One region of the Streptomyces sp. NBC_00224 genome, then DNA from elsewhere that is predicted to be linked to it. Evidence: riboswitches for the same ligand, from Rfam matches in the RefSeq annotation. Region 1 holds a riboswitch; each other region holds the start of a gene.
What was found. A riboswitch is a leader RNA that binds a small molecule or an ion and turns the genes downstream of it on or off. The one in region 1 is predicted to bind cobalamin.
Positions count from the first base shown of each region.

Region 2: linked by a shared signal. The riboswitch ahead of OG965_RS14775 (CbtB domain-containing protein) and the one ahead of OG965_RS11930 (cobalamin biosynthesis protein) in region 1 are both predicted to bind cobalamin.
Region 3: linked by a shared signal. The riboswitch ahead of OG965_RS26860 (ribonucleoside-diphosphate reductase subunit alpha) and the one ahead of OG965_RS11930 (cobalamin biosynthesis protein) in region 1 are both predicted to bind cobalamin.
Region 4: linked by a shared signal. The riboswitch ahead of OG965_RS33985 (acyl-CoA thioesterase) and the one ahead of OG965_RS11930 (cobalamin biosynthesis protein) in region 1 are both predicted to bind cobalamin.

Region 1 covers NZ_CP108106.1:2,665,205-2,672,689, forward strand. Annotated here, with positions in the region: gene OG965_RS11915 (class II aldolase/adducin family protein) at 1-315, opposite strand, end outside; gene OG965_RS11920 (anion permease) at 537-1,802, shown strand; gene OG965_RS11925 (hypothetical protein) at 1,839-2,063, shown strand; cobalamin riboswitch at 2,175-2,317, shown strand; gene OG965_RS11930 (cobalamin biosynthesis protein) at 2,425-3,354, shown strand; gene OG965_RS11935 (cobyric acid synthase) at 3,351-4,859, shown strand; gene cobN (cobaltochelatase subunit CobN) at 4,856-7,485, shown strand, end outside.
Region 2 covers NZ_CP108106.1:3,291,302-3,298,786, forward strand. Annotated here, with positions in the region: gene OG965_RS14755 (DUF2277 domain-containing protein) at 1-219, opposite strand, end outside; gene OG965_RS14760 (RNA-binding S4 domain-containing protein) at 271-705, shown strand; gene OG965_RS14765 (hypothetical protein) at 821-1,114, shown strand; gene OG965_RS14770 (CbtA family protein) at 1,226-1,999, opposite strand; gene OG965_RS14775 (CbtB domain-containing protein) at 2,018-2,242, opposite strand; cobalamin riboswitch at 2,276-2,433, opposite strand; gene OG965_RS14780 (histidine phosphatase family protein) at 2,502-3,071, shown strand; gene OG965_RS14785 (NAD-dependent epimerase/dehydratase family protein) at 3,284-4,291, shown strand; gene OG965_RS14790 (hypothetical protein) at 4,288-5,235, opposite strand; gene OG965_RS14795 (hypothetical protein) at 5,931-6,404, shown strand; gene OG965_RS14800 (hypothetical protein) at 6,404-6,895, shown strand; gene OG965_RS14805 (helix-turn-helix domain-containing protein) at 7,013-7,240, opposite strand; tRNA gene OG965_RS14810 (tRNA-Val) at 7,417-7,485, opposite strand, start outside.
Region 3 covers NZ_CP108106.1:5,992,046-5,999,530, forward strand. Annotated here, with positions in the region: gene def (peptide deformylase) at 1-9, shown strand, start outside; gene OG965_RS26855 (ribonucleotide-diphosphate reductase subunit beta) at 79-1,095, opposite strand; gene OG965_RS26860 (ribonucleoside-diphosphate reductase subunit alpha) at 1,095-3,473, opposite strand; cobalamin riboswitch at 3,602-3,743, opposite strand; gene mctP (monocarboxylate uptake permease MctP) at 3,956-5,575, opposite strand; gene OG965_RS26870 (DUF3311 domain-containing protein) at 5,572-5,826, opposite strand; gene OG965_RS26875 (GntR family transcriptional regulator) at 5,970-6,734, opposite strand; gene OG965_RS26880 (extracellular solute-binding protein) at 7,018-7,485, shown strand, end outside.
Region 4 covers NZ_CP108106.1:7,607,778-7,615,262, reverse strand. Annotated here, with positions in the region: gene OG965_RS34010 (STAS domain-containing protein) at 129-494, shown strand; gene OG965_RS34005 (Crp/Fnr family transcriptional regulator) at 541-1,005, shown strand; gene OG965_RS34000 (short-chain fatty acyl-CoA regulator family protein) at 1,197-2,618, opposite strand; gene aceA (isocitrate lyase) at 3,001-4,284, shown strand; gene OG965_RS33990 (3-hydroxybutyryl-CoA dehydrogenase) at 4,336-5,202, shown strand; cobalamin riboswitch at 5,260-5,497, shown strand; partial or broken gene OG965_RS33985 (acyl-CoA thioesterase) at 5,684-6,106, shown strand; gene OG965_RS33980 (MarR family winged helix-turn-helix transcriptional regulator) at 6,135-6,572, opposite strand; gene OG965_RS33975 (alpha/beta fold hydrolase) at 6,696-7,485, shown strand, end outside.

The DNA of each region.
Region 1 (7,485 bases):
GGCGTGCACGGCGTGGGTGTGGACGACGGCCAGGGCGTCGGTGTGCCGGTATACGGCCAGGTGCATCGGCAGCTCGCTGGTGGGCCGCAGTGTGCCGGTCACCTGGCGGCCGGTGAGGTCGACAGCGACGGTGTCGTCCGGGCCGAGGCGGTCGTAGGGGACCCCGGTGGGGGTGACCAGGACCAGCTCCCCGACGCGTACGGAGACGTTGCCCGAGGTGCCCACGACCAGGCCTTCCTCGGCGGTGCGGCGCGCGGTGGCGGTCAGTTCGGCCCAGGCCGCGGCGGTCGCTCCGGAGTCGTTCGGCTCTCCCATGGGGGCGATCCTCGCAGGCTCCGAGCCGGGGGTAGCAGAGTGACCAGAATCTCTTCAATAGGACCTATGGCCGGTTCGCGGGGTTTGTCAGGGGCTGCCCATGTCAAAAACCACGCCAAAAACCGGTCAGATACACCGTGAAGCCCGACCCAGTTCACCTTCCGTTCATCCAGGTTACTTACGTTCGTCCAGCCACTGACGTCGAACGATTGACTGGGTAAATGGAACACATCACGCTGCTGCTCGCCATTGTGGTCGTGACAGCTCTAGTGTTCGATTTCACGAACGGTTTCCATGACACCGCCAACGCGATGGCCACGACCATCTCGACCGGCGCCCTGAAGCCCAAAGCCGCGGTCGCCATGTCCGCCGCGCTCAACCTGGTCGGCGCGTTCCTGTCAGTGGAGGTCGCCAAGACGATCTCCGGCGGGATCATCAACGAAAAGGGCATCAGAACAGAGGTGATCTTCGCGGCGCTCGTCGGCGCGATCCTCTGGAACCTGGTGACCTGGCTGCTCGGCCTGCCGTCCAGCTCGTCCCACGCCCTGTTCGGCGGTCTGATCGGCGCGGCCGTGATGTCGGCCGGCTGGTCCTCGGTGAACGGCTCGACCGTCGTCACCAAGGTGCTGCTCCCCGCCGTCGCCGCCCCGATCGTCGCGGGCGTCGCCTCGATGCTGGCCACGCGTCTGACGTACCGGATCAACCGGAATACGGACGAGAAGGCCACCGCCAAGGGCTACCGGGCCGGTCAGATCGCCTCCGCCGGTCTCGTCTCGCTCGCCCACGGCACCAACGACGCGCAGAAGACCATGGGCATCATCACGCTCGCCCTGGTCGCCGGCGGTGTGCTGCACCCGGGCGCCAACCCCCCGCTGTGGGTCATCGTCTCGGCCGGCATGGCCATCGCCATGGGCACCTACCTCGGCGGCTGGCGCATCATCCGCACCATGGGCAAGGGCCTGACCGAGCTGGCGCCGCCGCAGGGCTTCGCCGCCCAGTCCGGTGCCGCGACCGTCATCCTGGCCTCCTCGCACATCGGCTTCTCGCTCTCCACCACCCAGGTCTGCTCCGGCTCCGTCATGGGCGCCGGCCTCGGCCGCAAGGGCGGTGTGGTCCGCTGGTCCACCGCGACCCGCATGTTCATCGCGTGGGGCCTGACCCTGCCCGCCGCGGGTCTGGTCGGCGCCGGCGCCGAGTTCCTGACCGGCCAGGGCACCTGGGGCATCGTCCTCGTGGCGATCCTGCTGATCGCGGGTTCCGGCTTCATCTGGAAGCTGTCGCGCCGCGAGCCGGTCGACCACAACGACGTCATTGCCACCGCCACCCCGGCCGAGTCCCCGGCCGAGCCCGCGGGCGTCGTGACCACCGCGATCGCCGCCGTCACCCCGCCGCCCACCGCCGCCGCCGTGGCCGCCGATCTGACGGCCACCATCCCGGCCCCGGCCCCGGTGGCCCCCGTCGACCCGGCCCGCCCGGCTGTCGTCTAACGGGCCGACCCGGCCGCGCACCCCAAAGGAATCGTCATGCACATCGACTGGGCAGCTCTCGGCACCGTCTTCGGTGTCAGCCTCATCGTCACCGTCGGCCTGGTGGGCCTGTTCACCGTCGGGATCGTCGGCCTCAGCAAGCAGCAGTCGGCCGCGGCCGGCAAGGGCAACGTCGCCGTGGCCCGCACCACCGCCTACCTCTGCTTCGCGCTCTGCGCGGCGGCCGTCGCGTACGGCATCAACCTGATCGTCGGCAAGTAGCCCGGCGAGCAGCGCCGCACACACCTCTGAACCGCCCTCCGGCCCGGCCGGAGGGCGGTTCTCTGTGTGCCCCAACACACTCTCCCGTCGCAGGTCAGCAGCGAGTTGACGGGCGTTCCCGGGCGTGGTGGACTGCCCGAGCCATTTACGGCGGCAGAAGAGGAAGCCGGTGCGAATCCGGCGCGGTCCCGCCACTGTCATCGGGGAATCATCCCCGTGAGCCAGGAACTCTCACCGCCGGTCGACGTCGTACCAGGGCGCGGACACCCTGAGTGAGGACATACCGCCATGCGCGCCTGCCTGTTGTCGGCACCCCCCGGAAGTACCAGAGCTCTTCGCGGCGTTGCGGCGGGCTGATCCCATGCGTGCCGATCGCACTTTCGCGTACGGCGCCACCGCCGGTCTCCTCGGCGACCTCCTCCTCGGCGACCCCCGCCGCGGGCACCCGGTCGCCGCGTTCGGCCGTGCCGCGGCCGCCGTGGAGCGCGCGCTGTGGCGCGACCACCGGGGCTGGGGCGCGCTGCACACCGCCGTGTGCGCCGGAGGCGCCGCGGGCGCCGCGCTGCTCGCCACGCGCGCGGTACGGAAGCTTCCCGCCGCGTCCGTCGCGCTGACCGCCGCCGCCACCTGGGCCGTCGTGGGAGGCACTTCGCTGGGCCGGGAGGCCCGCGCGATCGGCGAGGCGCTGGAGGCCGGGGACGTCGAGGCGGCCCGCGCGCGCCTGCCGCACCTGTGCGGGCGCGACCCGCAGTCCCTTGACGCGCCCGGCATCGCGCGCGCGGTCGTCGAGTCCGTCGCCGAGAACACCTCGGACGCCGTGGTGGGCGCGCTGGTGTGGGGGGCGCTCGCGGGGGTGCCGGGCCTGGTCGCGTTCCGCGCGGTCAACACGCTGGACGCGATGGTCGGCCACCGCTCGCCGCGCCATCTGCGGTACGGCTGGGCCTCGGCGCGGCTGGACGACGTGGCGGGCTGGCCGGGCGCCCGGCTCACCGCCGCGCTGGCGGTGGCCGCCGGGGGCGCGCCGCGCTCCGCCACGCGCGCGTGGCGGGACGACGCCCGCAAGCACCCGAGCCCCAACGCCGGCCCCGTCGAGGCGTCGTTCGCGGGCGCGCTGGGCGTACGGCTGGGCGGCACCCTCTCGTACGGCGGCCGTGTCGAGCACCGGCCCGTCCTGAACGGGGGCGGCCGGGCGGTGGAGGTCCCGGACATCGAGCGGGCGGTGCGGCTGTCGCGCCGGGTGGGCTGGCTGGCGCTGGGTGTGGCGATCGCGGTGAGGAAGGTACGTACATGAGCGGCGGACTGCTGGTCGCGGGCACCACATCGGACGCGGGGAAGAGCGTCGTCACCGCGGGGATCTGCCGGTGGCTGGTGCGCCAGGGCGTGAAGGTCGCGCCGTTCAAGGGACAGAACATGTCCCTCAACTCGTTCGTCACGCGCGAGGGCGCCGAGATCGGGCGGGCGCAGGCGATGCAGGCGCAGGCGGCGCGCGTCGAGCCGTCCGCGCTGATGAACCCCGTGCTGCTCAAGCCGGGGAGCGACCGGTCGAGCCAGGTCGTACTGATGGGCAAGCCGGTGGGCGAACTGAGCGCCAGCGGCTACCACGGCGGACGCCAGGAAGCGCTTCTCGGCACCGTCGTGGACTGTCTGGAGCGGCTGCGGGGCACATATGACGCCGTGATCTGCGAGGGGGCGGGCAGTCCGGCCGAGATCAACCTGCGGCGCACGGACATCGTCAACATGGGCATCGCGCGCGCCGCGAAGCTGCCGGTGGTGGTGGTCGGCGACATCGACCGGGGCGGGGTGTTCGCCTCGTTCTTCGGTACGACGGCGCTGCTGAGCCCCGAGGACCAGGCCCTGGTCGCCGGGTACATCGTCAACAAGTTCCGCGGCGACGTCTCGCTCCTCGAACCCGGCATCGACATGCTGCGCGGGCTCACCGGGCGCCACACGTACGGGATCCTGCCGTTCGCGCACGGGCTCGGCATCGACGAGGAGGACGGCCTTCGCGTGTCGCTGCGCGGCGCCGTGCGCGAATCCGTGGTGGCGCCGCCGGTGGGCGAGGACGTGCTGCGGGTCGCGGTCTGCGCCGTCCCGCTGATGTCCAACTTCACGGACGTGGACGCGCTCGCCGCCGAACCGGGCGTGATCGTACGGTTCGTGGACCGGCCGGAGGAGCTGGCCGACGCGGATCTGGTGGTCGTGCCGGGAACCCGGGGCACGGTCCGGGCGTTGGAATGGCTGAGGGAACGGGGGCTGGCGCGGGAGCTGGCGCGCAGGGCGGCCGAGGGGCGCCCGGTGCTGGGGATCTGCGGCGGGTACCAGGTGCTCTCAGAGCACATCGAGGACGAGGTCGAGTCACGGGCGGGTTCCGTGGCGGGGCTCGGACTGCTGCCCGTACGGGTGCGGTTCGCGGCCGAGAAGACACTTGCACGGCCGACCGGCGAGGCGCTGGGCGAGCACGTGGAGGGATACGAGATCCACCACGGGGTCGCCGAAGTTCTTGGCGGGGAAGCCTTCTTGGACGGATGCCGGGTCGGGGCGGTCTGGGGCACGCACTGGCACGGGTCACTTGAGAGCGACGGATTCAGGCGACGGTTCCTGGAGCTGGTCGCGAGCGCCGCAGGACGGCGTTTCGTGCCCGCCCCCGACACGTCGTTCGGCGCGCTGCGCGAAGAGCAGCTGGACCGCCTCGGCGACCTCATCGAAGAACACGCGGACACGGACGCGCTCATGCGGCTCATCGAGCAGGGCGCGCCCGCCGGACTTCCCTTCATCGCACCTGGAGCACCCGCATGAGCACTGTGCTGTTGTTGTCGACCGCCGACACGGATCTGCTGGCGGCCCGGGCCTCCGGGGCGCCCTTCCGGATCGGCAACCCGACCCGTATCGATGTGGCCGATGAGCTGCCCGCGCTGATCGAGGGCGCGTCCGTGGCCGTCGTGCGCCTGCTGGGCGGCAAGCGCGCCTGGGAGGACGGGCTTGCGGCGCTGAAGGCGTCCGGCATCCCGACGGTGCTGCTCGGCGGCGAGTCCGTGCCGGACGCGGAGCTGATGGCCGAGTCGTCGGTCCCGGCCGGTGTGGTCGCCGAGGCCCTGCGCTATCTGGTCGAGGGCGGACCGGGCAACCTGGTGGAGCTGTCCCGGTTCCTCTCCGACACCGTGCTCCTGACCGGCGTGGGCTTCGCCGAGCCGGAGAAGATGCCGGAGTGGGGCGTGCACGGCACGCGCGCGTACGTGGAGGGGCGCCCCACGGTGGGCGTGCTCTTCTACCGCGCCCACGAGCTCTCCGGCAACACCGCCTTCGTCGACGTCCTCTGCGACCGCATCGAGGCCCGGGGCGCCAACGCCCTTGCGGTGTACGTGGGTTCGCTGCGCGGCGCCGAGCCCGCGCTGTACGAGACGCTGGGCCGGGCGGACGCGCTGATCGCCACCGTCCTGGCGGCGGGCGGCACCACCGCCTCGCAGGCCAGCGCGGGCGGCGACGAGGAGGCGTGGGACATCGGCGCCCTGGCCGACCTGAACGTCCCGGTGCTGCAAGGGCTCTGCCTCACCTCGTCCAAGGCGGCGTGGGAGGCCTCGGACGCCGCGCTCTCCCCCATGGACGCGGCGATGCAGGTCGCCATCCCCGAGTTCGACGGCCGACTGATCACCGTCCCCTTCTCCTTCAAGGAGCAGGGCCCGGACGACGTGCCGGTCTATGTCGCCGACCCCGAGCGGGCCTCCCGGGTCGCCGGAATCGCGGTGCGCCACGCCCGGCTGAAGCACAAGCCGAACGCGGAGAAGAAGCTGGCCCTGGTCTTCACCGCGTACCCGACCAAGCACTCCCGCGTCGGCAACGCGGTGGGCCTGGACACGCCCGCCTCCGCCGTGCGCGTCCTGGACGCGCTGCGCGACGCCGGTTACGTGGTGGAGGGCCACCCGGACAACGGCGACGAGCTGATCCACCGCCTGATCAACGCGGGCGGCCACGACGTGGAGTGGCTCACCGAGGAGCAGCTGGCGGCCGCCCCCGCGCGCGTGCCGCTCGCCGACTACCGCGCCTGGTTCGAGAAGCTGGAGCCGGAGCTGCGCGACAGCATGCTGGAGCACTGGGGCGAGCCCCCGGGCCAGTTGTACGTGGACGGCGACGAGATCGTGCTCGCCTCCCTCCAGTTCGGCAACGTCGTCGTGATGATCCAGCCGCCGCGCGGCTTCGGCGAGAACCCCATCGCGATCTACCACGACCCCGACATGCCTCCGTCGCACCACTACATGGCCGCCTACCGCTGGCTGGAGAACAGTTTCGGCGCCGACGCGATCGTCCACATGGGCAAGCACGGCACCATGGAGTGGCTGCCCGGCAAGGGCCTCGGCCTGTCCTCCGGCTGCGGCCCGGACGCGGTCCTGGGCGAGCTGCCGCTGGTCTACCCGTTCATCGTCAACGACCCGGGCGAGGGCACCCAGGCCAAGCGGCGCGGCCACGCCACGGTCGTGGACCACCTGGTCCCGCCGATGGCCCGCGCCGACACGTACGGCGACCTGGCCAAGCTGGAGCAACTCCTCGACGAGTACGCGCTGGTGAGCGACCTCGACCCGACGAAGGCCCCGGCCGTGCGGGCCCAGATCTGGACGCTGGTGAAGGCCGCCGAGCTCCACCACGACCTGCACATCGCCGAGCAGCCGGACGACGGCGACTTCGACGAGTTCGTCATGCACATCGACGGCTATCTCTGCGAGATCAAGGACGTCCAGATCCGCGACGGCCTCCACATCCTCGGCGGCGGCCCCGAGGCCGAGCCCCGGGTCAACCTGGTGCTCGCGGTGCTGCGCGCCTCCCAGGTGTGGGGCGGCCAGGCCAACGCGCTGCCCGGTCTGCGCGCCTCGCTGGCCGAGCACTTCGGCCTCGTGGAGAAGGAACTGCTCGCCGAGCCGGGCACACCGGTGAAGGTGCCGGTGGAGCTCACGGACTTGGTCGAGGGCCCTGCCCGTACGGCGGCCGACACCATCGACCTCCTGGAGCAGCTGTGCCGCCGCCTGGCGGAGGGCATGGAGGAGCGCGGCTGGGACGCGGCCGCGTGCGGCCCGCTGGTGGCCGAGGTCCTGCGCACCGAACTCGCCCCGGCCATCGCGGTCCTCGACTTCGCCTGCCGCGAAGTGGTGCCGCGCCTGGCGCGTACGACGGACGAGATCACCCACATCCTGCGGGCGCTCGACGGCGGCTACGTCCCGGCGGGCCCGTCCGGCTCCCCCACCCGGGGCCTGGTCAACGTCCTGCCGACCGGCCGCAACTTCTACTCCGTCGACCCCAAGGCCATCCCGTCCAGGCTGAGTTGGGAGGTCGGCCAGTCGCTGGCGGACTCGCTGCTGCAGCGCTACCTCGCGGACAACGGCGAGTACCCCAAGTCCGTGGGCCTCACGGTCTGGGGCACCTCCGCGATGCGCAC
Region 2 (7,485 bases), 630 kb from region 1:
CCTGACCGGCACTCCCCGTATCTCCAGGCCTTCGAGCAGCTCGGCCGTGGCCCGCGCTATCTCGTCCACCGCCCGGTCGAAGGCCTCCTGGTTGTGCGCGGCGGGCGCCCGGAAGCCGGACACCTTGCGCACGTACTGGAGAGCCGCCGCGCGGATCTCCTCGTCGGTGGCCTCCTCGGGGAGGACCGGCGGCCTGAGCGTCTTGATGCTTCTGCACATGCCTCAAGTGTGACGGGTACCACTGACAACGGCCTCGGTAGAGTCGGAGGCATGGCGGCAGCAGACGAGGCGAAGACACAGGAGCCCAAGGGGCCGACGGCACCGGCGGCACCGGCGGGGCCCTCGGAGCCCGTACGGATCGACAGCTGGATCTGGTCCGTCCGGCTCACCAAGACGCGTTCCATGGCGGCGACGGCGTGCCGGGCCGGCCATGTCCAGCTCAACGGCGAGCGCGTCAAGCCCGCGCACACCGTGAAGGTGGGTGACGAGGTGCGGGTGCGCCTGGAGGGGCGGGAGCGGATCGTCATCGTCGCGAAGGTCATCCGCAAGCGGGTGGGCGCGGCGGTCGCGGCCGAGACCTACGTCGACAAGAGCCCGCCGCCGCCCGCCCGTTCGGACGTGCTGGCCGCCGGTGTGCGCGACCGAGGCATGGGCCGGCCGACCAAGCGGGACCGCCGGGAGATGGAGCGGCTGCGCGGACAGTAGGGGCCCGCGAGTCGTTGGCCGGTACGTAACTCGGAGGCCAACTCCCGCTGTACCGGAGTAACTTGGAGGGCCGGGGGCCAGGGGAGCCCCCGAACCGTCCCTAGAGGAACACGCCATGATCCTGTTACTGCTCGTCCTGGCGCTGGTCCTGTACGGCTTCGGCTTCAGCCTCGGCGGCATAGTGTTCTGCGTCGCCGTGGTGGCCGTACTCTTCAGCGTCCCGCGCCGTGGCCGCTCCACGGCACCGTCCGGGGGTTCGTCCGGCAGCTCGTCCGGAGGCGGCGGATCCAGCCGTGGCACGGACACCGACTACCGGGCCTACCGCGCCCGCCGGGAACGTATGGACCGGTGGGAGCGGCGCTACCGCAGGGAGCGGAACAGCCGTCTGTTCTCCCTGCGTCGCCCTTGACCGATCGAGCGCCACCGAACAGCGCACCGAGCACGACCTACGCGCGCGAGGGCCCCGACCGACATCGTCACCGACGTCGGTCCGGGGCCCTCGTGCGTGCGGCGCGCCCGGTCAGTGGGCGGCCGCAGTCGTGCTGTCGACGGCCGTGCCCGTGCCGCGGGGCTCGGCCGTGGCGGCCTTGGGCGCCAGGAGCCGTTCGGCGAGGTGGCCGAAGACCAGCCCGAAACCGGCCCACAGGGTGAGCTGGATGGCGAGGGCCGCGAGCCGGAACTTCCAGAGCAGCATCGCCGGGAAGTCCTTCGGGACCTCGTTGACGGCGGGCAGGAACGCGTACGCGAGCCCGATGGCGACCAGGAAGGCGGCCGAGGCGGCGACGGTCGCGTTCCAGTTGCCGAGGCGGGGCGCGAGCCGCTTGCCGAGGATCACGGCGGAGACGGCGAGCAGCACGCTCAGCGCGATCATCAGGAAGTACAGGGCGGTGCGTTTGCCGATCGTGTCGGGGTCACCGATGGACGGCGGGTTCGCCGGGTACTTCAGGAACGGGACGACATAGACGGTCGCAAGCGCGCCGAGCGAGACGAACGCCGCCGTGGCGCGCGGCCCGAACCGGCCGATCCGGCCGAGCGCGACACAGAACGCGAGCGCGGCGATACCGCCGAGGGCCACTCCGAACACGAGCACACCGGTGGCGAGGCCGCCGGTGGACTGCAGGGTGCGGCTGAACACCTCTTCGCCGTGCTCGTGCGCGTGCGCGTCCTCGAAGTCGATGGCCGCGTCCACCCGGGGCTCGCCCAGGACGTACGCCACGATGAGCGCCAGCAGGCCCGCTGCGAGACCGGCGAGCATGCCGCGCACCAGCAGGGCCCTGACGTGCAGGGAGTTCACGAGTTGGTTCCCCTGGTCTCAGTGGCAGGGGAAGCCGAGCAGGTGGCGTCCGTCGTGGACCCACTCGTGGACGTTCTCACCGGAGAGGAGGCTCGTGGCGCCCTGCTCGGCGCCGACGAAGTACAGGAGGACGAGCATGAGGATGCCGAAGAAGAGCGCCCAGGGGGCGATCGCCTTGAGCGATATGGGGGTGATGGCCGGCGTTGCTGCTGCGCTGGGCGCAGGGGCGGCGGAGAGTGCCACGGCAGAACCTCCTGGGGAACACGCGTCCCGGTCATTGGTGCCTTTGTCGACGGTGGTGGGTCTGACTTCCCCGTCTTCGCTCCCTGTTGAGGGCGCTCGCCGGGTTCACAGTGGCGCGACCGTGCCGGATTCTCACCGGGCTTCCTTCACACCGTCTTTATGTCGACGAGACCGTACCGCGTGAGGGACCGCGCCGCTACGGCGCGCGGGGGCACAGCCCCCGCGCGAAGTGCGCGAACGGCCGTGCTCTGCTTGACCCATGACCGTACGCGTGATGTTGATCTCACCCCCGGCCGACCGCTACGCGCGCGAGGCGAGAGTCGGCGACGACGCGGCCGCCCCGGACGAGGGCGCGGTCCGCAGGGTCAAGGACGCGGCGGCGGCGCTTCCGGTGCCGGCCCGTCGGCTGAAACCGCCCGCCTCCCGCTACGAGTTGGCGGACGGCCTGCCCACGGGCGACGAACCGGCCCTGGCCGACTGGGATCTGGGCCGCTGGCGGGGGCGGCGCCTCGACGAGCTGAGCGCCACGGATCCCACGGGGGTACGGGCCTGGCTCACCGATCCCGGGGCGGCGCCGCACGGCGGGGAGAGCCTGCTCGCGCTCGTCGCGCGCGTGGGCGCGTGGCTGGACACGCTGCCCGCGGCGGGCGGCCGGATCCTCGCGGTCGCCTCCCCGGCGGTGGTCCGCGCGTCCGTGACCCACGCCCTGGCCCTGCCGCCCGCCTCCTTCTGGCGCCTGGACGTGGCCCCCCTGTCCCTGACCGAACTCTCGGGCCGCGCGGGCCGCTGGAACCTGCGGTGCGGGCGGCCGGCGGAGGGGGTGCAGTAACGACGAAGGTCCCCCGCCGTCGGATCCGGATGCGCTGGTGTGCCGCAGGGACGCGGCCTCGCCATCGACTCCGCCACCGGCTCGGAGGGGTCTGCCGTCGCTGGCCCTGGACCCGTACCGCAGGCAGTACGTATGAAGACGCCCCCCGTCTGGCCTTCGGGCCGGGCAGGGGGTCTTTCGTCCTGCCAGTGTTGACGGGCAGGATCAAGAACATGCGACGCACTCTCCTGCTCGGCGGCACCTGGTTCCTGGGACGCGCAATTGTCGAGGCTGCGCTGCTTCGCGGTCGGGAGATCACCATCTTCAACCGCGGGCGCTCAGGCCCCGACCTTCCGAACGTCGAATCGGTCCATGGCGACCGCACCAACACCGACGATCTCCAACGCCTCGCAAGACTCGGCCCGTGGGATGTGGTGATCGACACATCAGCGTCCGAGATGGCGCCCCGGCAGGTCCTCGACAGCAGCAAGGCTCTCGCGTCGGTCGTCGACCGGTACGTATACGTATCCACGGTCAACGCCTACAAGGGATGGCCCAACGAGCCACTGTCCGAGGCCAGCCCCCTCTATCCAGCACTCCCGAACGCCGACCGCGATTTCGGGGTGGCCGAGGGCGTCACTCTGCATTACGGGAAGCAGAAGGCCGGAGCCGAGGCAGCCGTGTCCAGCGTCTTCGGCAGCCGCGCCACGATCCTCCGGCCGAGCGTCATCCTTGGACCTGGCGAGTACGTCGGTCGTCTGCCCTGGTGGTTGCGCCGGGCGGAGCGTGGCGAGAGCATCCTCGCCCCCGGGCGGCCGGACAAGACGATCCAGCCGATCGACGTACGCGACGTCGCGGACTTCGCTCTCATGGACACGATCAGCGGCGCGTACAACTTGGCCGCGCCGCAAGGTCGAGCCACCATGAACGATCTCCTGACTACATGCGTGACGGTGACCGGCAGGCGTGGACACCTCGTATGGGCGGCCGATGAAGTGCTCACGTCCCACGGCGTCCGCGAATGGACTGAGCTCCCCTTGTGGCGCACCGCCGCCGGCACATGGGCTGTCGACACGACCCGGGCACAGGCAGCAGGACTGGTGTGCCGTCCGCTCACCGACACCGTGGCCGACACCTGGGCATGGCTGTGTGACGGAGACGGTCCGGTGGCTCATCCGCGTTGGGCCGACCACGGGATCGACCCTGTGAAGGAAGCCGCGATCCTCGCCGAGCTGGACTAGCTCTCTATCGCGATGCGGCTGCCCGGTAGCGACCGGGCAGCCGTCGCCGTGATGAAGTCCTCGATACGCTCGCCCAGCAGCCGCGCGACAGGCGCACCCTCCAGCTCGGGCCGCGTCAGGCCCGCCCGCAGATGCGAGACCCGATCGACGAGGCCAATGGTCCGCCAAGCGACCGGAGTTGCGAATACCTGCGCAAGCGCCTCTTCTGCGCCCTCTAGCTCACCTCGTTGCAGGCGCGCCCGCGCTAGGTCCACCACTACCCGCATGTGGACCGGTCGATCCCCGACTGGTCCGGAGTCCAGCAGGGCCAACGCGTGGAGTGCCGATGCCTCGGCTTTCGCGCTGTCGCCCAGCACGAGGTATGTCGTCGTGTGGCTCATCGCGGCGCGGGCGGGCGGGAACGCGAACCCGCCTCCGATGTCGTCGTGGAGCTCGTCGCGTACGCCGCTGCCCGACTCCAGGGCGGCCTGCACCGCCCGCTCGGCCTCGCGGACGCGTCCGAGGTGCGCGCAGGCCCGCGCCTCGATTGCCGATAGTCGGATGCGGCCCGTATCCCCCACGGCGGCAAAAGACTTGGCGATCTGGATGTCCCGCAGCGCCGCCGTGGGGCGCCCGTCCCAATAGGCCAGGTAGGCAAGGACGCCATGGGCGTACGCCTGGAGCGGAGCATGCTCGATGACCTGTCCGTACATAGCCGCAGTGCGGGCGAACTGCGTTGCCGGGCCGAGCATCCCGAGATCGAACGAAGCGACCGACAGGAGTGCCCCGGCCTGGCCGGCTGCGAGGTAGAGGCGTGACTGCTGGCTCGGGCGCCGAGTTCGTGTCAGCTTGTCCTGCGCGTCGAGCAGCAGTTCCTCCGCCCTGCGGAACGCAGCGACTGGGTCAGTCGTGTCGTAATCGATCGCCAGGGCGTGGACTTCGTCGTCGAGTTGGTCGAGGGTCATGTCGGGAAGGTGGGCCGAGGCGTCCGCGGCGTGGGCCGAGGCCTCACGAGCAGTCATGGCGATATCACTTTCCTTGAGCACTGGTTCTGAGGTGACCGCTTCCAGGCTCGGAGCAGGGGCCATCAGTTCCCGGACCGTAAGGCCAAACAATCGCTCCAAGATGCGCGGTGCTGGGGGGTTCGGGACCACGGGGTGCCCACTCGTCCACCGACGCCACGTAGGTTCAGAGATGTCTGCGGTCCGGTACAGGTCGTCGTCGTGTGCGGCGCCTATCTCTTTGCCGACCCGTCGGTATGCCGCCGCCACCTCCGCATACGGCCAGCCACGGGCCAGCGTCAGGGCATGGAGCAGATTCCTTGGCTCCTGCTGCGACATGAGCGTCCCTCCGGAGCATGCGCCAGGCCAATGGCGCCAGCCGGTCAGCATGGTGACTATCGCCCTCCCAGAGTGCCGTGGAACGGCTCTCGGCGAGGTGATATCCATGTGAAACCCCGCCGCGTCGTGTGAGACCCACGTGATAGCTCCAGCGCATGGTGCGCCTTCGCCTAGATCGCGAGCCTGGATGGCCAGACAAACCGGCCATGTATGAGGGGGCATTGGTGAATACGACTCGCGGAATCGGCCAGGCAACGGGCAGAGCCGCCTCGGAGCGCTGTGCTTTGGCGCAGTACCGGCGCTGCGAGGTGTGCCACGAGATGGGTGCAGACGTCATCACCCGCATGTTCGTCGCTGACTCCGGTGGCGACCACACGAGCTATGCGCACCGTGGCTGCGCCGAGGCGGCCGGGACCGCTGTGGTCCTGGAGGGCCAGACCTGGGAGCCGGGGCAGCTCGCCCCCGCCGGCCCGGCCACGGGCGGCTGCTGCGTCGGCCTGTACGCCTGCATCTCCGACAGCCGCGACCCGGACACGATGCTCGACGCACTCCGCACCTACGCCTCGGCCCAGGGCTGGATCGTGACGGCGGCGCTGTATGACGTCGGGCCGCTGGACCGCCCGAAGGACAAACGGCCGGGCCTCACCCGCGCGCTGCGATTGCTGGAGGACGGGCGGATCCAGGGCCTCGTGACGCTCACGGCGGCGCATCTGGCCGTCGCCGCCCCGTTCCGGGAGCTCGCCGCCGGTTCATTCATCAGCTACGTCCAGCCCAACGAAGTGAGCGCGCCGTGATGAACCAAGCCAGCAAAGCCATCACCGACTGGCTCGCCTCGGCCCACGACGTGCCGGCGCAGGCCCGCCGGGAGTTCGCCGTGGGTGTCGCACTCGTGCCGACCGGCGAGAAGTTCGACGCAATCCGTCTGCCCGCCGACATCGTCCACGCGGCGGCGGGCGGCGAGGACCCGGACACCGTCGCCTCGTTCCTCGCTGAGGCCCTGGAGGACGGAGCGGTCATCCATGACGCGTACGGCGTCGGCGTCTGGTACTACGCACTCGTTCCACCGGGCACGCACGCTGCCTGGCGAGTGCCGCGCGTCGAGTGCCTACGCCCGGGAACCTGGCTGGGCATGCCCCGCATCGACCTGACCGCACGGCCCGGCCCGTACTGGACCCTGCCGCCGAACGCGGTGGGCTCCGTGTGCGCGGCGCGGGCCGTGGCCGACCTGGTGGCGCTCGGCCAACGCAGGCTGCGACAGGCGCGGTCGGCGGAGCGGACGCTGTGAGCGACCCGCTGCACAAGGAGCCCGCACCCCGATGAACCGCCCGCTCCCGGTCGGATTGGGCCGCCGGGGGCGGGTGCCTACCTCGGCCGCTTGCCAGCCGCTGGCACGCGGCCGGGGTTACGCGGCGACAAGATGGGCGGGTGGGATCCTGATCGCTTCAGCGATCAGGATCAGGGAGTCGAGCGAAGGTGACGACTGGCCCTGCTTGATGCGGTTGTACGTGGCTCGGTCCATGTCGCACCGGATCGCCGCTGTCTTCTGCGACAGCTTCGCGTGGAGGCGTGCCTCGCGGATGCGGTCACCGACGGCCCGTCGGCGGGTGAGTACCCAGGCGGAGCGTGGCACCTGCCCACGCTCGTGGGTGCATGATCAAAAGCATGTAAAACCCCGCGGGAGTGACACATGAGCATGATCACTTGGGAATGTGGACTCTTAGTGGACTTCGATCACGCAACAGCCCCCCAGTCGATCAAGACTGAGGGGCTGTTAATCGTGCTCCTACCTGCTACGGAGCCTCACGGTGGGCATGGACGGTTTCGAACCGCCGACATCTGCTTTGTAAGAGCAGCGCTCTACCCCTGAGCTACACG
Region 3 (7,485 bases), 3.3 Mb from region 1:
AACGCCTGACGCTCACCCCGACGTACGCGAAGGGGCCCCGCACCACACCGGTGCGGGGCCCCTTCGCGTACGTACGGCTTAGAACTCCTCGTCGAAGCCCACCGAGCCCTCGACCGCGACCTGGTACGCGGACGGGCGGCGCTCGAAGAAGTTCGTGAGCTCCTGGACGCCCTGGAGCTCCATGAACGAGAACGGGTTCGACGAGCCGTACACCGGGGCGAAGCCGAGGCGCTGGAGGCGCTGGTCGGCGACGCACTGGAGGTACTCGCGCATCGACTCGGTGTTCATGCCCGGCAGGCCCTCGCCGCACAGGTCGCGGCCGAACTGGAGCTCGGCCTCCACCGCTTCCCTCATCATGTCGGCGACCTGCTGCTGGAGCTGGTCGTCGAAGAGCTCCGGCTCCTCCTTGCGGACGGTGTCCACGACCTCGAAGGCGAAGTTCATGTGCATCGTCTCGTCGCGGAACACCCAGTTGGTGCCGGTGGCGAGGCCGTGCAGCAGACCGCGGCTGCGGAACCAGTACACGTACGCGAAGGCGCCGTAGAAGAACAGGCCCTCGATGCACGCGGCGAAGCAGATCAGGTTGAGCAGGAAGCGGCGGCGGTCGGCCTTCGTCTCCAGGCGCTCCAGCTTCTCGACCTCGTTGATCCACTTGAAGCAGAACTGCGCCTTCTCGCGGATGGAGGGGATCTCCTCGACCGCGTCGAACGCCGCGGCGCGGTCGTCCGGGTCGGGCAGATACGTGTCGAGCAGCGTCAGATAGAACTGGACGTGCACGGCCTCCTCGAAGAGCTGACGGCTCAGGTAGAGCCGCGCCTCGGGGGAGTTGATGTGCTTGTAGAGCGTCAGGACGAGGTTGTTCGACACGATCGAGTCGCCCGTCGCGAAGAACGCGACCAGACGGCCGATCATGTGCTGCTCGCCCGGCGTGAGCTTGGCGAGGTCGGCGACGTCGGAGTGGAGGTCGACCTCCTCCACCGTCCAGGTGTTCTTGATGGCGTCCCGGTAGCGCTCGTAGAAGTCCGGGTAGCGCATCGGGCGCAGGGTCAGCTCGAAGCCCGGGTCGAGAAGGTTCTTCTCGGAGTTGGTGGTCATTACTGGCAGGCCTCGCAGGACTCGGGGTTCTCAAGGGAGCAGGCGATCGCGTCGGCGTCGGGGGCCGCCTGCTGGACGGGGATCGGGGCGGCGGCCTGGGCGGCGCGGGCGATCCGGGTCGCCGGGCGCGAGCGCAGGTAGTACGTGGTCTTCAGACCCTGCTTCCAGGCGTACGCGTACATCGACGACAGCTTGCCGATGGTGGGCGTCTCCAGGAACAGGTTCAGCGACTGCGACTGGTCCAGGAACGGGGTGCGGGCCGCCGCCATGTCGATCAGGCCGCGCTGCGGGAGCTCCCACGCCGTGCGGTAGAGCGCGCGCACATCGGCGGGGATCCAGCTGAAGTCCTGGACCGAGCCGCTGGCGTCGCGCAGCGCCTCGCGGGACTGCGCGTCCCACACACCGAGCTTCTTCAGGTCCTCCACCAGGTAGCCGTTGACCTGGAGGAACTCACCCGAGAGCGTCTCGCGCTTGAACAGGTTGGAGACCTGCGGCTCGATGCACTCGTAGACACCGGCGATGGACGCGATGGTCGCGGTCGGGGCGATCGCGAGCAGCAGCGAGTTGCGCATGCCGACCGAGGCGATCCGCTCGCGCAGCGCCGTCCAGCGCTCCGGCCAATTCAGCTCGACGTCGTAGTGGTCGGGGTGCAGCACGCCGCGCGCCGTACGGGTCTTGTCCCACGCGGGCAGCGGGCCCGAGCGCTCGGCGAGGTCGCAGGACGCCTCGTACGCCGTGAGCATGATGCGCTCGGCCAGCTTGGTGGAGAGCGCCTTCGCCTCGGGGGAGTCGAACGGCAGGCGCAGCTTGAAGAAGACGTCCTGGAGGCCCATCGCGCCCAGGCCCACCGGACGCCACTTGGCGTTGGAGCGGCCGGCCTGCTCGGTCGGGTAGAAGTTGATGTCGACGACCCGGTCCAGGAAGGTCACGGCCGTACGGACGGTCTCGTCCAGGCGCTTCCAGTCGATCTCGCCGGAAGCGAGCACGAAGGAGCCGAGGTTGACCGAGCCGAGGTTGCAGACGGCCGTCTCGCCGTCGTCCGTGACCTCCAGGATCTCGGTGCAGAGGTTGGAGGAGTGGACCGTGTGGCCGGGCTCCGCCGTCTGGTTGGCGGTGCGGTTGGAGGCGTCCTTGAAGGTCATCCAGCCGTTGCCGGTCTGCGCCAGGGTGCGCATCATCCGGCCGTACAGGTCCCGGGCCGGCATCGTCTTCTGGGCGAGACCGGCCGCCTCGGCCTTGCGGTAGGCGGCGTCGAACTCGTCGCCCCACAGGTCGACCAGCTCCGGCACGTCGGCGGGGGAGAACAGCGACCAGGTGCCGTCCGCGTCCACCCGGCGCATGAACTCGTCCGGGATCCAGTGCGCCAGGTTCAGGTTGTGCGTGCGCCGGGCGTCCTCACCCGTGTTGTCGCGCAGCTCCAGGAACTCCTCGATGTCGGAGTGCCAGGTCTCCAGGTAGACCGCGGCCGCGCCCTTGCGCCGCCCGCCCTGGTTGACGGCCGCGACCGAGGCGTCCAGCGTCTTCAGGAACGGGACGATGCCGTTGGAGTGGCCGTTGGTGCCCCGGATGAGCGAGCCGCGCGAGCGGATGCGGGAGTACGAGAGGCCGATGCCGCCCGCGTGCTTCGACAGGCGTGCCACCTGGTGGTAGCGGTCGTAGATCGAGTCCAACTCGTCCTGCGGGGAGTCCAGCAGGTAGCAGCTGGACATCTGGGGGTGGCGGGTGCCGGAGTTGAAGAGCGTCGGCGAGGACGGCAGGTAGTCGAGCCGGCTCATGAGGCCGTACAGCGAGGCGACCTCGTCGAGCGCGCGCACCGAGTCGTCCTCGGCCAGGCCCGCCGCGACCCGGAGCATGAAGTGCTGCGGGGTCTCGATGACCTGGCGGGTGATCGGGTGCCGCAGCAGGTAGCGGGAGTAGAGCGTGCGCAGGCCGAAGTAGCCGAAGCGGTCGTCGGCGCCGTCCGCGAGGGAGGCGGTGACCAGCGCGTCCAGACGGTCCGCGTGCAGCCGTACGAAGTCGGCGGTGCGGTCCGCGATCAGGCCCTCGCGGTGGCCGACCTCGACCGAGTCGGAGAACGAGACCGAGCCCTGGGTCGCGGCCTCGTCGGCGATCGTGAGCGTCAGCAGCCGGGCGGCGAGGCGGGAGTACGCCGGGTCCTCGGAGATCAGACCGGCGGCGGCCTCGGTGGCGAGCCCACGCAGCTCCGCCTCGTCCGAGCGCGCGTTGCGGCCGCGCAGCGCGGCGGCGGCGACACGGCCGGGGTCGGTGTCCGGCAGATCGGCGGTGAGGTCGGTCAGGGTCCGCAGCAGGGCGGTCCCGGGGGCATCGGCCGGCTCTTCGGCGATCGCTGAGGCGGGATCCGCAGGGGCGATGGTCACGTGGGGGCACTCCTCGCTCGGCACGGGGCCTTGGGGAAGTGCGCGGGCACACGGACACACCCCCTCGGGGGTACGCCGCGTCCACATGCCCATTCCGCGAGGCCCGGACGTCTGGCACCCGGACCGGACGGCCAGGGCGCGCTGTCGGCAGGTCCTCGGACTGAACAGGTACGCAAATGCATACGAGTACACCGTTGCGGGACAGTTCCGGATTTGCACCGGATTCCCCTGCGGCGACAGCGAGCACGAGCATACATCTTGTGCCGCGCTGTGTTGGCACCCCCACATGTTGTGTCGCATCCGTACCGGAGCGTGTTTGTTGGGTAGTTGCTCGACTGCGGGCCGTCTTGGGCTGGTCGCGCAGTTCCCCGCGCCCCTAGACGCTTGCCGTACGCCGCAACCTGCGGGCGGTACGGGGCATTCCCCGGGCACGAAAACGGGCCGCCGGGGTTTCCCGGCGGCCCGATTTCCTGTTGCTCGTGTCAGTGCGTCGCGGCCGGGAGTTCCGTCTTGACGCCCGGGTCGCCCGCGTCCGCCGTGTAGTCCTCCGGGGACGTCTCGTCGACGCCGTCGGGGGCCTTCAGGGCTCGCAGGACCACCGTGAGGACGACGGTGACGGCGACGTTCAGGAGGAACGCGGTGAGGCCGATGTAGCCGATCTCACCGATGCCGGGGATGTTCTTGGAGCTGCCGCCGAAGTGCTTCTGGGTGGGCGAGGCGACCCCGTACGCGGCGAGCGTGCCGTACGCCATGCCCACCGCCCAGCCCGCCAGCAGCGCCCAGCGGTGGAACCAGCGGGTGAACAGACCGCCCACCAGGGCCGGGAAGGTCTGCAGGATCCAGATGCCGCCGAGCAGCTGGAAGTTGATCGCGACCGTCTTGTCCATGGTGAGGACGAAGACCAGCGCGCCGACCTTCACCAGGAGCGAGACCAGCTTGGAGACCTTGGTCTCCTGCGCCGGCGTGGCGTCCGGCTTGAGGAAGTCCTTGTAGATGTTGCGGGTGAAGAGGTTCGCGGCCGCGATCGACATGATCGCCGCCGGGACGAGCGCGCCGATGCCGATGGCCGCGAAGGCCACGCCCGCGAACCAGTCGGGGAACATGTCCTCGAAGAGCTGCGGGATCGCCAGCTGGCCGTTCTTGACCTTGACCCCGGCCGCGATCGCCATGAAGCCGAGCAGCGCGAGCAGGCCCAGCATCAGCGAGTACAGGGGCAGGATCGTGGTGTTGCGGCGGATGACGTTGCGGCTGCGGGAGGAGAGGGTCGCCGTGATCGAGTGCGGGTACATGAAGAGCGCCAGCGCCGAGCCGAGGGCGAGTGTGGCGTAGGTCCACTGCCCGGCCTCGGGGGGCACCAGGGCGCCCGTGGGCTTCCCGGCCGCGTTGGGCGTCTCGAACTTGTGCCGGGCCGCCGCGAAGATGTCGTCGAAGCCGCCGAGCTTGATCGGGATGTAGATGATCGCCACCAGGATGACGAGGTAGATCAGGCCGTCCTTCACGAACGCGATCAGCGCGGGCGCGCGCAGGCCCGAGGAGTAGGTGTACGCGGCGAGCACCGCGAACGCGATCAGCAGCGGCAGGTCCTTGAGGAACCAGTTGCCGGACCCGCCGATGCCCATCACGTCGAGCACCGCCTGGATGCCGACCAGCTGGAGCGCGATGTACGGCATCGTGGCGAGGATGCCGGTGACCGCGACCGCCAGCGAGAGGCCCTTGGAGCCGAACCGGCCGCGTACGAAGTCCGATGTGGTCACGTAGCCGTGCTTGTGCGAGACCGACCAGAGCCGGGGCAGGAACGTGAAGATCAGCGGATAGACGAGGATCGTGTACGGCACCGCGAAGAACCCGGCCGCGCCCGCCGCGTACACCGCCGCCGGAACCGCGACGAACGTGTACGCCGTGTAGAGGTCGCCGCCGAGCAGGAACCAGGTGACCCAGGTGCCGAACGAGCGGCCGCCGAGCCCCCATTCGTCGAGGCTCTGCTCGTTCTCGGCGCGGCGCCAGCGGGCGGCCATGAAGCCGATGACCGTGACGGCCAGGAAGAAGAAGATGAAGACGCCGAGCGCGACGCCGTTCACACCGTCGTTGGCTGCGAGAGTCACTTGCCCTCACCCGCCTTGCGGCCCTGCTGGTCGCGCTGCCACAGCTTGTACGCGAGCATCGTGAGCGCGGTCGAGATGACCACCCACAGCATCTGGTACCAGTAGAAGAACGGGATCCCGGCGAGCGCCGGGTCGGCCTTCGCGTACGAACCGACCCAGAGCATCGCCACGAAGGGCGCGATCAGGCAGAAGGCGATGACCACGCGCGCGGGCGTGATCACCGGTCTCCGCTCTTGCGTTGATTCCGGCATACGTTGGCTCCGTCCCCTCACTTCACCTGTGTAATGCGCAGGAAATCTAGGGGACGGATAACCGTCGCGAAAGCCCCGTCCGGATAGCGGACGTGGTGAAAGAGTGCGGAGTCGGTGCAGGCCGGAGGCTATTTCCGGCTATGTCAGTCGGTGGGTCGCTTCAGCCTCGCCACGAACTTGTACCGGTCGCCCCGGTAGACCGAGCGCACCCACTCCACCGGCTCGCCGTCGCCGTCCAGGGAGTGGCGGGAGAGCATCAGCATCGGCAGGCCCACGTCCGTGCCGAGCAGCCCGGCCTCGCGCGGGGTGGCCAGGGACGTCTCGATCGTCTCCTCGGCCTCGGCGAGCCGTACCCCGTAGACCTCCGCGAGGGCGGTGTAGAGAGAGGTGTACTTGACCAGGGAGCGGCGCAGCGCGGGGAAGCGCTTGGCGGACAGATGGGTCGTCTCGATCGCCATCGGCTCGCCGCTGGCGAGCCGCAGCCGCTCGATGCGCAGCACCCTGCCGCCCGCCGCGATGTCGAGCAGTCCCGCCAGCGTGTCGTCGGCGGTGACATAGCCGATGTCCAGGAGCTGAGAGGTCGGCTCCAGGCCCTGGGCGCGCATGTCCTCGGTGTACGAGGTGAGTTGCAGCGCCTGGGAGACCTTGGGCTTGGCGACGAAGGTGCCCTTGCCCTGGATGCGCTCAAGGCGCCCCTCGACCACCAGCTCCTGGAGGGCTTGGCGCACGGTGGTGCGGGAGGTGTCGAACTCGGCGGCCAGGGTGCGCTCGGGCGGCACCGGGGTGCCCGGCGGAAGGGTCTCCGTCATGTCGAGGAGATGCTTCTTGAGGCGGTAGTACTTGGGCACGCGAGCGGTACGGGCGCCGGCGCCCGCCTCTGTCTCCGTACCGCTCCCGTCGGTGGCCATGGCCCGCCTTCCCGAGTGCTGCGCTGCTGCCGTCACCGGCTCCTCCGTCTGTCGCGGCTCACATGGTGGCACGGACCGGTCACGGGTCGTCGCCCTCCCTCAGGTGTCGGTCCGATAACGGACGCGACAGCCCTTCTTATACACCCTTGACACCCCTAAAGGTCTAGGCCAAGCTCCCGGTACTGGTCTAAACCATTAAAGACCAGGTCCCAGCCCCACAGGCAGTACACGTCGTATGTCTTCGCGGTGGGTGGGGGGTTGCAGCATCCCTGAGGAGGGTGGCGTGAAGCGCAAGCTCATCGCGGCGATCGGCGTCGCGGGCATGTTGGTCAGCATCGCGGCGTGCGGCGACGACGACAAGAAGGACGACGGCGCCAAGGGCGGCGACGCCAAGTCGCTCACGGTCTGGCTGACCGTCGACGCCCAGAAGAACTGGCCGGACCTGGTCAAGGCCGCGGACGACGCGATCGTCGCCAAGCACCCGGGCCTGAAGATCAGCCACGAGTACTACGGCTGGCCGGACAAGAACGCCAAGCTCGACGCGGTGCTCGCCACCGACAAGGCCCCCGACGTGGTCGAGATGGGCAACACCGAGATGCTCGCCTACTCGGTCAAGGGCGCCTTCGCCGAGATCGACCCGTCGAAGTTCGACAACTCCTCCGCGTGGCTCGACGGCCTCAAGGCCTCGGTCTCGTACGGCGGCAAGACCTACGGCGTCCCCTACTACGCCGGTGGCCGCGTGGCGACCTGG
Region 4 (7,485 bases), 4.9 Mb from region 1:
ACACACCGGAGGCCCCGGTTCTGAACACATAAGGCCGGGCGTCTCCACGGTTCCACCGCACGTCGTCCCCCGCACCCCTCCCTACGTCCGCCTCCGGTCTGGCGGGTCGCCTCAACCGAGGTGAGCACATGATCACCGTTCTTCCGGACTTCGCTCCGCCATCGCGCGTCTACCGCATGCACGGACACACCGTCCTGGCCCTCTGCGGCGAGATCGACATCGCCACCGCCGTCGCGGTCGTCCCCTACCTGGAGGCGGTGACCGCCCCGTACGAACCCAAAGTCGTGATCGATCTGACGGCGGTCACCTTCTTCGACTGCTCCGGCCTGCGGCTGCTCAGCTCCGCCCGCCGCCGCGTGGCCGCCCGGCACGGCAGCCTCACCGTGGTGTGTGCGCACCCGTTCACTCTCCGGGTTCTGGCGCTCTCGGGCCTGGGCGCCGTGCTGCACCTGGTTCCCACCCTGGAGGAGGCCGTCCTGGTCGCACCCGGGTGACACTGGAGGAGGAATCGACAAGGGGGACTCGACAAGGAGGCCGCCCATGAGCATCCCCGCGCTCCCCCGGCTCACCAGCGCCCTGGCGGACGAGCACCGCAACCGCCTCACCGACCTCGCCCACGAGGTCGACTTCCCCTCCGGAACGCGCCTCTTCAACGAAGGCGGCCACGCCGACCGGTTCTGGGTCCTGCGCTCGGGCACGGTCACCCTCGACATGCATATCCCCGGCCGACGCCCGGCCGTGATCGAGACGCTCGGCTCGGACGAACTGGTGGGCTGGTCCTGGCTGTTCCGGCCCTATGTGTGGCAGCTGGGCGCCGAGGTCAAGACGCCCGTACGCGCCTTCGAGTTCGACGCCGAGGCCGTACGCACCCTGATGGAATCCGACGCGGCGTTCAGCGCGGCGGTCAGCGGCTGGGTGGGCCGCGTCCTGGCCCACCGACTGCACGCGGCCCGCACCCGGCTGCTCGATCTGTACGCCCCGTACGGCAGCGGAAACGCCATGTGACCGCCGCTGCGGCTGAGAGCCTGTCTTTGAACCCCCGTCGTCCGCCCGGAGGGCGGGCGCAGCGGCGGTCGGTGCGTGCGATCGGTGTGCGGGGTCCCAGGTCATGTGGCGGAGCCACCTGTCCTGGGACCCCGTGCGCCGAGCGTGCGTGCCGGGCGTCGGGGCGCAGGCGGGGGTTCAAAGACAGGCTCTCAGCCCTCGCGCCGGGTGCCCTCGGCCACCGGGTACGGCACGAACGTCGTGCTGTTCTCGTCGATCGCGAGGGGGCGGCCCAGTGGCGGGACCGCGCGCTGGGGGCAGTCCAGGCGTTCGCACATGCGGCAGCCCATGCCGATGGGGGTCGCCGCGGACGCGTTGTCCAGGGCGAGGCCGTCGGAGTAGACCAGGCGGGAGGCGTGGCGCAGCTCGCAGCCGAGGCCGATCGCGAAGGTCTTGGCGGGCTCGCCCCACCCGCCGCGGTGCCGGGTGACCGTGCGGGCGGTCCACAGATAGCGCTGCCCGTCGGGCATGGCGGCGATCTGCACATGGATCCGGCCGGGCGACGCGAACGCCTCGTACACGTTCCACAGCGGGCAGGTGCCGCCGCTGCGGGAGAAGTGGAAGCCGGTCGCCGACTGGCGCTTGGACATGTTGCCGGCCCGGTCGACGCGCACGAACGAGAACGGCACACCCCGGGCACGCGGCCGCTGGAGCGTACTCAGGCGGTGGCAGACCGTCTCGTGGCCGAGGCCGAAGCGGTCGCCGAGCCGCTCGATGTCGTAGCGGACCTCTTCGGCCGCGGCGTGGAAGGTCCGGTACGGGAGGATCAGCGCGGCGGCGAAGTAGTTGGCGACGCCGATGCGGGCGAGCGGCCAGGCCGGGGCCGCCGGGTCGAAGTCCTCGGCGGCGTGCCGGGACAGCTCGTCGGCGTATTCGAGCAGGGCGAGCTGGGTGGCGAGGCGGAACGCCTGCTGGCCGGGGCGCAGTCGCGGGGACAGATACAGGGCCCGAGTCGCCGGGTCGTAGCGGTGCAGCCGGTCGCCGTCCTCGGTCACCAGGCGGACGCCGTGGCGGTCCGCGAGGCGCGCGGCGAGCGCCTGGCGGACCTCGCCGGGGCGGATGCCGATCGCGGCGGCCAGCTCCTCGGCGGCCAAGTCCACGTCGTGGAGGTAGTTCTGTCGGCGGTAGAAGAAGTCGCGGATCTCCTCGTGCGGGGTGCGGGCCGCGACCGGCGGCGCCGTGTCGTCGCGCCCGTCGGCCAGTTCGGCCAGCCGCTCGGTCAGGTCCTGGTTGCGTCTGCTCAGGTCCAGGAGCACCTCGGCGACGGCCGGGAGCCGGCCCGCCAGATCGGCGAGGTCGGAGGGCGAGACGCGGGCGGCGGACACCTGGTCGGCCATGGCCTCACGCAGTCCGGCGAGCAGCCGGGTGGTGTCGTGCTCGGAGAAGAACGACGGGTCGACGCCGAACGCCTCGGTCAGCCGCAGCAGTACGGGCACGGTCAGCGGGCGCGAGTCGTGCTCCATCTGGTTCAGATAGCTCGGCGAGATCGCGAGCAGCCTGGCCAGCTCGGCCTGGTTGAGCCGCCGCTCCTCGCGCAGCCGCCGAAGCCGCGCCCCGGCGTACGTCTTGCTCACCGCGTCCCCCTTCGCGTGCGGGCGGCCGTACGCACCCCGCGAGCCGATCGGACGCGATCAGCGTAACTCACGGGCGGCTTCGCAAAGTTGGCGGATCGGGGCGGAAAGATTCGCACAACATGGCTTCCGGCCAGCATCGACACCCGCCCGGGGCCCCTGCCACAGTCGTACCGCGGCCGCTCGGAACCAAGCTCGGGCCGACCGGTCGGGAAGCCGCTCCACTCCACTCTCGGTGCACCCGACCTGTCCTGCCCGACGGCTCAGCCGTTGGCCCGTGGGCCAGGCGTGGCTACGGTTCCGGGCGGCCGCATCATCCCCGGCGACGACTCCCCCACTCACTCCCCACCCTCCTTAACACCCTTCGCACTCCCAGGAGATGGACATGACACAGGACGTCACGGCAGCGGCCGAGCGGCTCGCGCGGCGCTGGGCATCGGAGCCCCGCTGGAAAGGGGTCGAGCGCACCTACAGCGCCAAGGACGTCGTACGGCTGTCGGGCAGCGTCCGCGAGGAGCACACCCTCGCCCGGCGCGGTGCCGAGCGGCTGTGGCGGCAGCTGCACGAGCGGGACTACATCCACGCGCTCGGTGCGCTGACCGGCGGCCAGGCCGTCCAGCAGGTGAAGGCCGGGCTCCAGGCGATCTACCTCTCCGGCTGGCAGGTCGCCGCCGACGCCAACCAGGCCGGTCACACCTACCCCGATCAGAGCCTCTACCCGGTGAACTCCGTGCCCACCGTGGTGCGCCGCATCAACAACGCGCTGCTGCGGGCCGACCAGATCGCCGCCGCCGAGGGCGCGGGCGACACCACGGACTGGCTCGCGCCGATCGTCGCGGACGCGGAGGCGGGGTTCGGTGGGCCGCTCAACGCGTTCGAGCTGACCAAGGCCATGATCGCGGCGGGCGCGGCGGGCATCCACTACGAGGACCAGCTGGCGTCCGAGAAGAAGTGCGGCCACCTCGGCGGCAAGGTCCTCGTCCCCACCGCCCAGCACGTCCGCACCCTCAACGCCGCCCGGCTCGCCGCCGACATCGCCGATGTCCCCACTCTGATCGTGGCCCGCACGGACGCGCTCGCCGCCAACCTGCTGACCAGCGACGTCGACGAGCGCGACGCCCGGTTCGCCACGGGCGAGCGCACCGCCGAGGGCTTCTACCGCGTCGAGCCCGGCATGGGCCCGGTGATCGCGCGCGGCCTGGCCTACGCCCCGTACGCGGACCTGCTGTGGATGGAGACGGGCACACCCGATCTGGCACAGGCCCGTACGTTCGCCGAGGCGATCCACGACCGCTACCCCGACCAGATGCTCGCGTACAACTGCTCGCCGTCGTTCAACTGGCGGGCGGCGCTGGACGACGACCGGATCGCCAAGTTCCAGCGGGAGCTGGGGGCAATGGGCTACCGCTTCCAGTTCATCACCCTGGCGGGATTCCACTCCCTCAACCACGCCATGTTCGACCTGGCGCGCGGCTACGCGGAGTCCGGCATGACGGCCTATGTCGACCTTCAGGAGCGGGAGTTCGCCGCCCAGCACGACGGGTTCACCGCCGTCAAGCACCAGCGGGAGGTCGGCACCGGCTACTTCGACGTCGTCTCGACGGCGGTCAACCCGGCCGCCGAGACGCTCGCGCTGCGCGGCTCGACTGAGGAGGCGCAGTTCCACTGACGCGTCCGCGCATTCGCCCGCGAGGGCCCACCAACAACGTACGGAGGGATCATGAGCACAATCCAGCGCGTGGGGGTCGTCGGGGGCGGCCAGATGGGGTCGGGGATCGCGGAGGTGTGTGCCCGGGCCGGACTCGACACGGTCGTCTGCGAGGCCGACGCCACCGCGGCCCGGGCGGCGCGCGAGCGGCTGGTCCGTTCCCTGGACCGCGCCGTCGAGCGGGGCAAGGCGACGCGCGCCGAGCGGGACGACGCCCTGGCCCGGCTCGTGTTCAGCGGCAGCCTCGACGACCTGGCCGACCGGCAGCTGGTCGTCGAGGCCGTCCCCGAGGACCCGGCGCTGAAGGCCGAGGTCTTCGCCGCGCTCGACAAGGCCGTGGAGGACCCGGACGCGATCCTGGCGACCAACACGTCCTCCGTCCCGGTCATGCGCCTGGGCATGGCGACCGGGCGCGCGGACCGGGTGGTGGGGCTGCACTTCTTCAACCCGGTGCCGGTCATGCCGCTGGTGGAGGTGGTCCCGTCGCTGCACACCTCGGCTCAAACCCTGGCCCGGGTCGAGGAGTTCGCCACGTCCGTCCTGGGCCGCACCACGGTCCGCTCGCAGGACCGGGCGGGGTTCGTGGTGAACGCCCTGCTGGTGCCGTACGTCCTCGCGGCGATCCGCATGGCCGAGTCCGGGTTCGCCACGGCGGCCGACATCGACGCCGGCATGGAACGGGGCTGCGCCCACCCCATGGGCCCGCTCAGGCTCGCCGACCTGATCGGCCTGGACACGGTGGCGGCGATCGCGGAGTCCCTGTACGCGGAGTTCAAGGAGCCGCTGTACGCCCCGCCGCCCCTCCTCCAGCGCATGGTCGAGGCGGGCCTGCTGGGCCGCAAGAGCGGCCGCGGCTTCCATCGGTACGGGGCGGAGTGAGGGCGTACGGGTGTCGCGCGCCCGGAGCCGGTTGCCGTCCGGTTGCCGGTCTCTGGTTACGCTGTCACCGCAGCTGGTTCGCCCCGTCCGCCAGGCGGGATGCGTCGCAAGAGGGAACCCGGTGGGAATCCGGGACTGCCCCGCAGCGGTGAGCGGGAACGACCGCCGTCATCAGCACTGGGCCCGCACGCCGGGCCCGGGAAGCGACGGCCAGTAGGTGCCTGACACGTCGTCATACGTACGTGTGGGGACGCGCCCGCGAGTCCGAAGACCTGCCACTGCCCGTACGCCACCCGTGCGTACGGCGATCTCGGCGGCCTTCGAGGGGAGGGCCGGCGGAGCGGGCGGACACGCAGCCGGACACGCGTGGCCACCGGCGCTGCCGTTCCTCCGCGCCCTTCGCGACCTTGGCGAAATCCGGCTCCTCGCACCAACCGCCGGGATACCCCCGCGACTCGCGAAGGAGAGTCCCGTGAACCCCATGGGCATTCGCACGACCACCGGCCGCGCCCACAAGGCACCGGCCGACTCCCGGGTCACCCTCGCCCACATCATGAGCGAGCACGACACCAACCTGTACGGCACCATCCACGGTGGCGTCGTCATGAAACTGATCGACGACGCGGCCGCGGCCGCCGCCGGCCGCCACGCGGACGGCCCCGCCGTCACCGTCTCGGTGAACCGCATGGCGTTCCTCTCCCCCGTCCGCGCGGGCGACCTGCTCACGGTCCACGCCGAACTGGAACGCGCGGGCCGCACCTCGATGGACGTCGCCGTCCAGGTCACGGCCGAGCGCTGGAACGCGTCCGGCCCCACGACAGAAGTGGCCACGGCCCAGCTGACGTTCGTCGCGATCGACGCGGACGGCACGCCGAGGGGGGTCCCGGAGCTGACCACCGCCACGTGACAGCGCCGTACCTCCGCACCTCCGCTCAGGGGCTTCCGGACTCCGAAACGACGTCGACGTCGTCGAAGAGCTCCAGCATCCGGCCGAGCACCCGGACACAGGCGGCGATGTCGGCATCGCTGAGGTCGCCGCCGACCTGGCGCAGCAGGGCGTACTCACGAGCGGTCACGGCGGTGATCACCGCCTGGCCTTCACCGGTCAGCCGGATCAGCGAGGAGCGTTGGTGCGCGGGGTTCGGAATGCTCTCGACGAGCTTCCGCTCGGCGGCGTCGTTGACCATCCGCTGCACGAACTGGCGGCTCAGCGACTGGGCCCGGCCCATCTGCGGCACGGTCATCGGGCCGTTCTCGCGCAGCAGGTCCAGCACGGCGCGCACGCCCACGGAGATGTTCTGGGCGGCGTCCAGCTCGATCCGGCGCTGTACGCGGCGGTAGAGCGGGCCGACGAGTGCGAAGACTTCCATGAGACGTCCCGGCAGTTCGTCGGGGGACAGGGGTACGGAGGTCGGTTCGGTCACGGGATCACTCTCTCACGCCACATGACAACCGGGTTGCCATCTTCGGGCATTCATGACACCTTGGTTGTCATGAACGAGATCCTGTTCGAGACCTTCCAGTCCACCGACGGCCTGCTCACCTACCGCGACGAGGGACCCCGTGACGGCGAGGCGCTGGTGCTCCTGCACAGCGTCTTCGCGGACAGTACCCAGTTCGACACCCTGATCCCGGGCCTCACCGCCCTCGGCTACCGGGTCATCGCCCCCGACGCCCGGGGCCACGGCCGCTCCGCCAATGCCGCAAAGCCGTTCCGACAGGCCGACGACCTGGCGGACCTGCTGCGGAACCTGGGGCTGCGTCAGGTCGTACTCGTGGGCGTCTCGATGGGCGGGATGATCGGCGTGGACACGGCCGTCGAGCACCCCGAGCTGGTGCGCGCCCTGGTGGTCAGCGGCCGCGGGCTGGGCGAGCCGGACCTGACCGACCCCTGGTCCGCCGCCGTCGCCGAGCGGCAGCACACCGCACTGGCCGGCGGAGACCTCCCGGGCTACCTCGACGGCTTCCTTGAGTGGATCGCGGGGCCGCGGCGCAGCCTCGACGAGATCGATCCGGCGATCGTGGCGCACGTCCGCGAGATGGCGACGCGCACGCTGATGAAGCACACCCCGGACGAGCCGGACCACCTCGTCCCGGTCGAGGACCTGGCCTCCCGCGCCAAGGACATCGCCATCCCGGTCCTGGCCATCAACGGCGCCCTCGACGTGCCCGGCCTGCTCGACACCGTCGCGGCCCTGATGGACGCCGTCCCCCACGGCCGCACCACGGAGCTGGACGGCGCCGGCCACTACACGACGATGGAGCAACCGGAGGAATTCACCC